2 regions of the Mycoavidus cysteinexigens genome follow, and region 2 is predicted to be linked to the other one. Evidence: predicted binding sites of a transcription regulator. Region 2 holds the regulator's gene; the other holds the start of a gene.

Region 1 (4,821 bases), 450 kb from region 2:
AAAACCTCTGCTGTGTTTGAAAGAGCAGGGGGCCGCTGTGGATCAATATCAATGTGCCTGGCACTTTTCTTTTTTATTAAAATAATATGTCTGACAATAAATTATTTTAATAATTTCAGTCTGTCTTTATTTAGGTCAGTATTGATACTTTCCTCAAACTGAGAGAGGCATGGATCAAAATTTCAGGCAAAAAATTGCGAATGATTCAACTATGCCATCGCTTTGCGGTTTTTCCATATTGTATGCATCCTTTGACCGATTTTATCTAAAAATAACGCGTTTAATTCTTGGTTTTCTGAAATTAATTGTCGAGTGATTTCTGGATAAGCTTCCATAATACATCTAAGGTGATGGCTGGCGACTGTTCTATTGGAGTTTTCTGAAAAGCACTTATAAAATATTGGGCTGGTTAAAATTGTTTCGGCGAGCGAAATATCGGAAATAGCGATTTCTTTTAAATTATGCGTTAAACACCGGTGCCATCCTAAAATTTTATGATAAAGAGCTTTATTTTCTAAAATAATTTTAGCTGTTTTTATATCATTTTTTGCTTTTTCAACTAATTCACCTGCGGATAGCTTAATGAGCGTCAAATATATTTTCCCTTTTTGATCAACCGGGATGTACTCGAATTTTCTGGCAGATAAATTATTTAAAAAGAGCTGTTTCACCTGATTTTCATCTTTCGCGATGTAGTCAGGTTTAACTAAGTCTCTCCAGCACTCATTGTCATTAACCACTGTATAAAATTGCCTCGAGACGAGCGCAATCGAAGCATAGTCTGTAATCGAACTTTGTTTAAAAATTCTAGACAGAATTTCATTGGAAAAGTCGGTGATCTGCATAATTAGTCTAAAAAAATCTCAAGGCTCAAGCATGGTCCATGTTAATTTTACTTCCCTAGTAGAAGCTAGGAACTGAGTAAAGAGCGAAGAAGGGCGATGCAGATATTGCGCGATTTATGCTAAGTCTCTGCCGAAGCGTCATTCAAGCGAATTTTGGGCCGAGTCGAGTTGTCATTCTTACGTTGTTTTTCACTCAGAGTATGAATTGTATTCGGGGTCAAGCAGCCATGTCGGTTGCAGTTGATTGCCAAAAATGCTCGTTCTTGGTCAGTTTGCCAAGGCGGCCTTGATCACCGCCTGTTGCGCCTTTATTATACTGGATTACGCTAGCGTGGATTGTCAACAGCCTGCCCAGCGGGTCTAAGCCGCCGTAGTTATGAAGATAATGCGCAAGGCTTGCGCCTGGCTCTTGAATTTATGCCAATGTGTCTCCATATTCAGTATAATTAGCACTCGTTAGCAAGGAGTGCTAATAAATCTTCGCTTTTTGGCTCGGGGAATACTTTTCCCTATGAGCTTTAAAAATTTAGTTGTTCTCGAGTATTTCTAGTATTTATTGAGAGGAGTCTGTATGAAAAAGCTGCGTCCTTTGCACGATCGTGTCATTATCAAGCGTTTGGACCAAGAGACCAAAAGCGCCTCAGGCTTGGTTATTCCTGAGACGGCTGCTGAAAAACCTGATCAAGGTGAAGTGCTGGCGATTGGGCCAGGCAAGAAAGATGAGAAAGGTGCTTCGATTGCGCTTGATGTTAAAGTGGGCGATCGCGTGCTGTTCGGCAAATATTCCGGTCAGTCAGTCAAGATCGACGGTAATGAACTGCTGGTAATGCGTGAAGAAGACATCATGGCTGTGCTAGTTAGCTAAGCGTAGTTTTCGGTTCATCAAGTTAAAGAATTCAAGGAGTTAAAGATGGCAGCTAAAGAAGTTGTATTCGGTGATTTGGCCCGCGCCAAACTGGTTGAAGGGGTCAATATTCTAGCCAATGCAGTTAAGGTTACGCTGGGTCCTAAGGGACGCAATGTTGTGCTGGAGCGTAGCTTCGGAGGCCCAACCGTGACTAAAGACGGGGTTTCGGTTGCGAAAGAAATTGAGCTCAAAGATAAGCTGCAAAATATGGGCGCGCAAATGGTTAAAGAAGTCGCGTCAAGAACCAGTGATAACGCTGGCGATGGCACGACAACCGCAACCGTGCTGGCACAATCCATTGTGCGCGAAGGGATGAAATCCGTCGCCTCGGGCATGAACCCAATGGATCTGAAACGCGGTATCGATAAAGCGGTCATAGCGGCAGTTGAAGAATTGCGTAAAATCAGCAAACCTTGCACGACAACTAAAGAAATCGCTCAAGTGGGTTCAATTTCAGCGAACAGCGACGAGCTGGTCGGCAAGCTGATTGCCGAAGCCATGGAAAAAGTTGGCAAAGAAGGCGTGATTACGGTTGAAGATGGTAAATCGCTAGAGAACGAACTCGATGTGGTCGAAGGCATGCAATTCGATCGTGGCTATCTGTCGGGCTACTTTATCAATAACCAAGATAAGCAAGTGGCGGCTCTGGATAACCCATACGTGTTGCTGCACGACAAAAAAATCACCAACATCCGCGACTTGTTGCCTTTGCTTGATCAAGTTGCAAAAGCAGGCCGTCCATTGTTGATTATCGCTGAAGATATCGAAGGCGAAGCGCTGGCTACGTTGATTTTGAACAATATGCGTGGTTTCTTGAAGTCTGCCGCGGTAAAAGCGCCAGGCTTTGGCGATCGTCGTAAAGCCATGCTCGAAGACATCGCGATTTTGACGGGCGGCCAAGTGATTGCTGAAGAGACTGGCCATACGCTTGAAAAAGCTACGTTGGCTGAGCTAGGTCAGGCAAAACGCATTGAAGTTGCTAAAGAAAACACCACGATTATCGATGGCGCAGGCGATGCGAAAAACATTGAAGCGCGGGTCAAGCAAGTCCGTGTGCAAATTGAAGAAGCAACTTCTGACTACGATCGTGAAAAACTGCAAGAGCGCGTTGCTAAATTGGCAGGCGGTGTAGCGGTGATTAAGGTTGGCGCTGCGACTGAAATCGAAATGAAAGAAAAGAAAGCACGCGTTGAAGATGCACTGCACGCAACTCGCGCCGCGGTGGAAGAAGGGATTGTGCCAGGCGGTGGCGTGGCCCTGATTCGTGCGCGTCAAGCGGTTGCTAACTTGAAAGCCGATAACCCTGATCAACAAGCGGGTATCAAAATCGTGCTGCGCGCGATGGAAGAGCCACTGCGTCAGATCGTGGCGAACGGTGGTGAAGAAGCCAGCGTAGTCGTAGCAAAAGTAGCCGATGGCAAAGGTAACTTTGGCTATAACATGGCTTCTGGCGAGTACGGTGATTTGGTGCAAGCAGGTGTGGTCGATCCGACCAAAGTAACCCGCACTGCATTGCAAAATGCGGCATCTATCGCTGGCTTGATCCTCACAACCGACTGTTCTGTTGCTGAGTTGGCTAAAGAAGAAGCGCCTGCGGCTGGCGGTATGCCAGGTGGCATGGGTGGTATGGGTGGCATGGGCATGGATATGTAATTGCCTAGGCTTGCCTGTGTTTGCGCCGCGCGTTCGTAAGAGCGCGGCGCAAATTTCTGAACGAAAAACCCGCATTGCTGCGGGTTTTTTGTGTCCTTTTGATGAGATTTATCTCAAAACGTGAGCAAATTAGGCCGCAACCGCGGTACCATCGCCCTTTTGAGATATTCTTGCATCGTTTGAATCATAGCGTGTGGGATGTAGCGATATAACAGTATGGAATATAAAAATTGGATGTGCCTCATTTGTGGCTGGATTTATGATGAAGAAGCCGGTCTGCCAGAAGAGGGCATTGCGCCGGGCACGCGTTGGGAGGACATCCCGCTTAACTGGACTTGTCCTGAGTGCGGTGCCCGCAAAGAGGATTTTGAAATGGTGCAAATTTGAGACGCTGTGAGCAAAATAAAGCCTTGGGATGGGTCGGCTGATTTTGCGGAATGGCTATCTGATAAAGGAATTCAAGGATTAGAATTCAATATGTCCAAAGCCTCTGATCGTATTAATCTGACGAATCAATTTTTGATCGCGATGCCTAGCATGGCCGATGCGGTTTTCGCTGGCGCCGTGATTTATGTCTGCGAACATAATGAGCGCGGCGCGCTTGGTCTAATGATCAATCGGCCGACCGATATTGTTTTGCAAGCGCTTTTTAACCGTATCGATCTCAAGCTGGAAAATGAGCCTTTGCTGCATTTGCCGGTTTATTTCGGCGGTCCGGTCCAAGCGGAGCGTGGTTTTGTTTTACATGAGCCCACCTCGACTCAATATAATTCATCCATGCAGGTGCCAGGCGGCTTAGCTATGACCACCTCGAAAGATGTGCTGGAAGAAATTGCGTTTGGCAAAGGGCCGGAGAAATTTTTGTTGACGCTAGGCCATGCCGGCTGGAGCGCAGGCCAGCTCGAAGAAGAAATTTCGCGCAATGGTTGGTTAAACGTCGAAGCGGACCCCGGCATTATTTTTAACGTGCCGGCCGAGCAGCGTTTTACGGCGGCGTTATCGATACTTGGAGTGTCGCCGGCGATGTTGTCTAGCGAAGCGGGCCATGCGTAAAAATAGGGTGCTTTTAGCTTTTTGCGCTGGCGCGCTAAGATTGGTGGCGCTTAAAGCGCAAAACCGCAAGAGGTAGTGCGATGAGCAGCATAGAAACGCTACTTGCGTTTGACTATGGCGAAAAGCGAATCGGGGTGGCGCTTGGAAATATGTTGATGCGGCAAGCGCAAGCCTTAACTGTGATTATGAATCATAACCGCGAGCACCGTTTTGCAGCGATTGGCGCACTGATTAAAGAATGGCGACCCGCAAAACTGATTGTTGGCTTACCGCTGCACGCAGATGGTGCAGCACATCAGATGACGCAGTGGGCTAAGCGCTTCGGTCAGCAGCTATATGGCCGCTTTGGCTTGCCCGTGGTGT
Region 2 (4,821 bases):
CACGTGGAATTTGCGGGCGCTGCTATGGAGTGCATTAAGTCGTGTCTCAACCTGGGCGAGTCGAGCAGGGTCAAGTTCGAGTCGTTGTACATAATGATTTAATGTATGCACGGCTTCACTGATTTGGATCTCGGCTGGTTCCAGAGCGGTTAACGCATCAGCCAGCTGCTCATCAATTTGCGTTTGCTTACGGAGTAGATTAATTAAAGCGCTAAGTCGTGGCAGCAGAGCTTGATCGGATTCAGATAATATTTCTAGCGCATGCTGAACGCTGTCAATTAAGCTGGCGGCATGTGTCAAGCGTCGGTGTTCTGTATTAATTGACTCCCATTCGCCCGGCTGTGGAGCCAGTTGGTCCAATTCATCTAACTGCCAGATAAGTTGTTCGCGTTCAAGCTGAGTCTCGCGGTTTGCGTCATGCGCGGTTTGCGTTGCGCGTATGGCATCGTGCCAACGATGCCAGGCTTGAGCTGTTTCCTGCGCGAGTGGCGCAAGACCGGCATGTAGATCAAACAGGGTGCGTTGCGCCTGTGGGCGCATTAACAGTTGGTGCGCATGTTGGCCGTGGAGGTCAACTAGCATTTCGCCGATTTCCCGCAGTTGCGCAAGCGTAGCTGGCGTGCCGTTGATAAAAGCGCGTGACCGGCCACTGCTATCAATGACACGGCGCAGTAACAAATTATCCTGCTCAGCGTCATCCAGTGCATGTTCATTGAGCCAGTAACGCACCTGCTCCGAGACAGTGAATTCAGCTGTAATTTCTGTGCGTGGCTGGCCCGAACGCACCACGCTCGCATCTGCGCGTGCGCCGAGCGCCAAGGCTAGAGCGTCTATGAGAATGGATTTGCCGGCTCCGGTTTCGCCGGAAAATACGGTAAAACCAGGCTCAAACTCAAGTTTAAGTGTGCTGACGATAACAAAATCGCGAATCGATAAATAGCGTAACATCTTAAGCTCAGACTAATAAAAAATTCGCCGCGTGCAATCAAAAAAATCGCAAGCAGTTTGAGAATATCGCAAAATTTAATTCACAGCTAGCCAGCCGCTAGATTGTGCTGTACTAATTTGGCGCGCAGTTCAATAAACATTAGGGTTAGAGCCATATGAAGGTGGTTCACTCCAATGCAGCTTGCTGCGCAAAGTTGCATAATAACTATACGTTGGTGGATGCAAAAAAGGCACAGTATGATTGGAGCGGCGGACTTCGATGGTGTCTTCTAGCTCCAAAGCAGAGAATGATTGCATATCAAAATTCACATTAACATCACGCCCGCTGGTGATCTGAATGGCAATCTCAGAATGATCAGGTAATACAATTGGCCGGTTTGACAGCGCGTGGGGAGCAATAGGCACTAAGACGATCCCCCCTAACTGAGGATGTAAAATCGGCCCGTGCGATGATAATGCATAGGCCGTGGAACCGGTTGGGGTAGCGACAATTAGGCCATCGGAACGCTGCTCATACATGAAACAGCCGTTTACCTGAACCCGTAATTCGACCATGCCGGAAAAGCCGCTACGGTTGACCACCACATCATTAAAAGCGAGCGCATGGTAAATAGGTGCACCAGCCCGCATGATGCGTGCTTCAAGCAGGGCGCGCTCTTCCCGTGCAAAATCACCTGCTAGCATGGTCGGGATCACCTGCTGCATTTCGCTAATTGAAATATCGGTAATAAAACCAAGTCGCCCGTGATTGATGCCAATCAATGGCGTGCCGTAAGGCGCAAGTTGGCGACTCACGCCAAGCATCGTGCCATCACCTCCTAAGACAATCGCAACATCGGCGCGGTGGCCTATCTCAGTAAGCGTCAGAATTGGACTGCGCGTTAAATTATCATCGGCCGCCAAGTTAATCACGCGGGCGGTGTTGGCTTCAAAAACCACCTCAAAACCATCTTGCTGAATGCGCTTAGCCAGGAGCGCTAATAACTCTCCAATACGTGGAGCATCGGTGCGACCGATAAGAGCGATGGTTTTAAAAGGAGTGTTGTTTGGCATAGCGGGCTTATGCTGTGATCGAAAAAGGCGATGCGCCATTTGGAAATAAAGTTGCGCCGCGCCCAGAAAAGGGAACATACCATGTTTGCCTAACTAGGCAATACGGCTTTTTAAGCAGTTGATCTTATTTTGACCAGTCGGCCAAAAAAACGCTGATGAATACACGGTTACTGTGACGATTGCGCTACAATTTGGTGCTATGTTAGACCCACGCGCCAAAACTTTGCTTAAAACCCTGATTGAACGGTACATTGCCGAAGGTCAGCCGGTGGGATCGCGCACGCTCTCTAAATATTCTGGCCTTGAGCTGAGTCCCGCAACAATCCGTAATGTGATGTCTGACTTAGAGGAAAGTGGGCTTATTGTGAGTCCGCACACCTCAGCCGGGCGTATCCCCACGCCACGGGCCTATCGGCTCTTCGTTGATACAATGCTGGTGGCTCAGCCGCCCACAGATGATGCACAGGTTGAAAGTACGGTGCGCACGCAATTGCGGCCTGGCGAGCCGAATAAACTTGTCGCGGCTGCGGCGAGCGTGCTATCCAATTTGTCGCAATTTGCGGGGGTTGTTTTGACGCCGCGGCGCAGTCATATATTTAAGCAGATTGAATTTATGCGCCTTTCGGAAAAACGCATTCTGCTGGTGATTGTGACTCCTGAAGGCGATGTGCAAAATCGTATTATGGCGACACAAAAAGAGTATTCGCCCTCACAGCTAAGCGAAGCGTCAAATTATATTAATGCAAATTATGCAAACTTGAGCTTTAGTGAAGTGCGTAAACGCTTACGTGCAGAACTGGAAGCGCTGCGCGGCGATATGACGCATTTAATGCATGTTATGCAGGAAGCGGTTGTCGCTAGTACGGAGGAGACTTCTGATTTGGGCGAAGCTGTCTTGATCTCTGGAGAGCGGAATTTACTTGAGGTCGCGGATTTGTCGTCTGATATGGACCGCTTGCGCAAGCTGTTTAATGTATTCGATCAAAAAACCAGTTTATTACAGCTTCTTGAAGTCTCTAGTCACGCGCAAGGCGTGCAGATTTTTATCGGCGGCGAATCCAATCTCGTACCGATTGAGCAAATGAGTGTGGTTACCTCATCCTACGAGGTTGATGGCCAGGTTGTAGGCACGCTTGGCGTAATTGGTCCAACGCGGATGGCATATCAGCGTGTCATTCAGATTGTTGATATTACTGCAAAGTTGCTATCGCAAGCCCTGAGTCAGCGTTAATCCAAAGTTAAAACGCATCGTTTTGCTCCGTCTAGAGCCGAAGTGAAATTGAGTCGGTGCGGATTAATTTAAAATTAAAAATTTGTTGAGCCCTACCGCAGCGCTGAGTAGCGTCGCCATAATGACGGCGAGTTTAATCGTTAGCCGCAACTCCAATTTTTCCAGCTTGGAATCTACTTCGGTGCGCAAACCGGATACGTCCTTTTTAAGGCCTTTTATTTCCCCGCGCATATCGGTTATGTCGCCGCGTATCTCTTTTATTTCGCCACGCACATTGGTTATGTCGCTGCGTATCTCTTTTATTTCCCCACGTACATTGGTTATGTCGCTGCGTATCTCTTTTATTTCGCCACGCACATTGGTTATGTCGTTGCGGACCTCTTTTATTTCAATACGCATTTCATTGCGCACGTCGGTGATGTCGTTGCGTATACCTTTTATTTCCCCACGCACATCGGTTATGTCACTGCGTACGTCTTTTATGTCATGCTGTAACTCTTCTTTAACCGCTTGCAAGTCTTGTTTGGTGGGTAACGCCTGTAGATTGACCGCAAATATTTCAGACAAAACTTCTGCCTCAGCTTCGGCTTGAGCAGTTGGCACACCTGCTTCCTGCAAGCGTTTAGCAAATTTTAGCGTGTCAAATAAAGCGATAGCCATAACGATTTCCTTCAATTGCTTAAAATTTAACCTAGGTAGCATAGTGAACCCAATCATTTTTTGATGCTGGCCTTGATATGATAAGGCGCGAACCATTTTTTAGCCTAATTGATTTAAATATAAATTGAATCGTGGGGTTCGTCAATAAAAACATAGCGAGGCGACAAAATTTTTGCGAGTGTCCTACTCGCTTTGACGTATGATTAATAATTCGATGGATTTTTTATGCTAATAACGGGTACTCATGCATTTTGAGCTTGAACCACAGATCCACCCAAGCCATGCATCGCGCGTCGCAGTGCTGTTGATTAACCTTGGCACCCCAGATAGGCCAACGCCGCGGTCAGTTCGGCGCTATCTAGCCGAATTTTTGTCTGATCCGCGGGTGATTGAAATTCCTGCACTCATCTGGCAATTGATTTTGCGCTTGATTATTTTGCCCTTGCGTGGGCGTGCCGCAGCGGCTAAATATAGGTCGATCTGGCTGTCCGAGGGTTCACCCTTACGGGTCTATACTGCACAGCAAGCTCAAGCGTTGCAGCAGCAGCTCAATGCGCAAGGCTATGCCGTCAGTGTGGAGTACGCGATGCGCTACGGGTCGCGCAATATCCATGAGATGCTAACGCAATTAAAACGCAGCGGGGTTGAGCGCGTTTTGTTGCTGCCGATGTATCCGCAATATTGCGCAGCCACTACGGCCTCCGCTTTTGATATGGCGTTTACTGCATTACAACGGATGCGTAACCAGCCTGAATTACGCACGATTCGGCATTATGCGGATTTTATGCCGTATCTTGATGCGCTTGCAGCGCAAGTGCGCGCACATTGGGCCGTACACGGCTTGCCTGACTTTGCCTCAGGCAGCCGGTTACTGTTGAGTTTTCATGGAGTGCCTAAACGCATCATCGATTTAGGTGATCCGTATTATA

Evidence for each region. Region 2 encodes HrcA, which represses chaperone genes, less so after heat shock. Its sites were predicted from a motif close to TTAGCACTCNNNNNNNNNGAGTGCTAA; they were not measured.
Region 1: MCB1EB_RS02660 (co-chaperone GroES) is a predicted target of HrcA. The motif match lies at 1,292-1,318, and genes of this name have one in related genera.

The regions. Positions count from the first base shown of each region.
Region 1 is NZ_AP018150.1:589,894-594,714, forward strand. Features, by position in the region: gene MCB1EB_RS02650 (3'-5' exonuclease) at 1-2, shown strand, start outside; gene MCB1EB_RS02655 (F-box protein) at 210-845, opposite strand; gene MCB1EB_RS02660 (co-chaperone GroES) at 1,417-1,710, shown strand; gene groL (chaperonin GroEL) at 1,756-3,405, shown strand; gene MCB1EB_RS02670 (rubredoxin) at 3,622-3,792, shown strand; gene MCB1EB_RS02675 (YqgE/AlgH family protein) at 3,883-4,458, shown strand; gene ruvX (Holliday junction resolvase RuvX) at 4,539-4,821, shown strand, end outside.
Region 2 is NZ_AP018150.1:135,065-139,885, forward strand. Features, by position in the region: gene recN (DNA repair protein RecN) at 1-948, opposite strand, end outside; gene MCB1EB_RS00555 (NAD kinase) at 1,078-2,001, opposite strand; gene hrcA (heat-inducible transcriptional repressor HrcA) at 2,201-3,232, shown strand; gene MCB1EB_RS00565 (coiled-coil domain-containing protein) at 3,296-3,892, opposite strand; gene hemH (ferrochelatase) at 4,137-4,821, shown strand, end outside.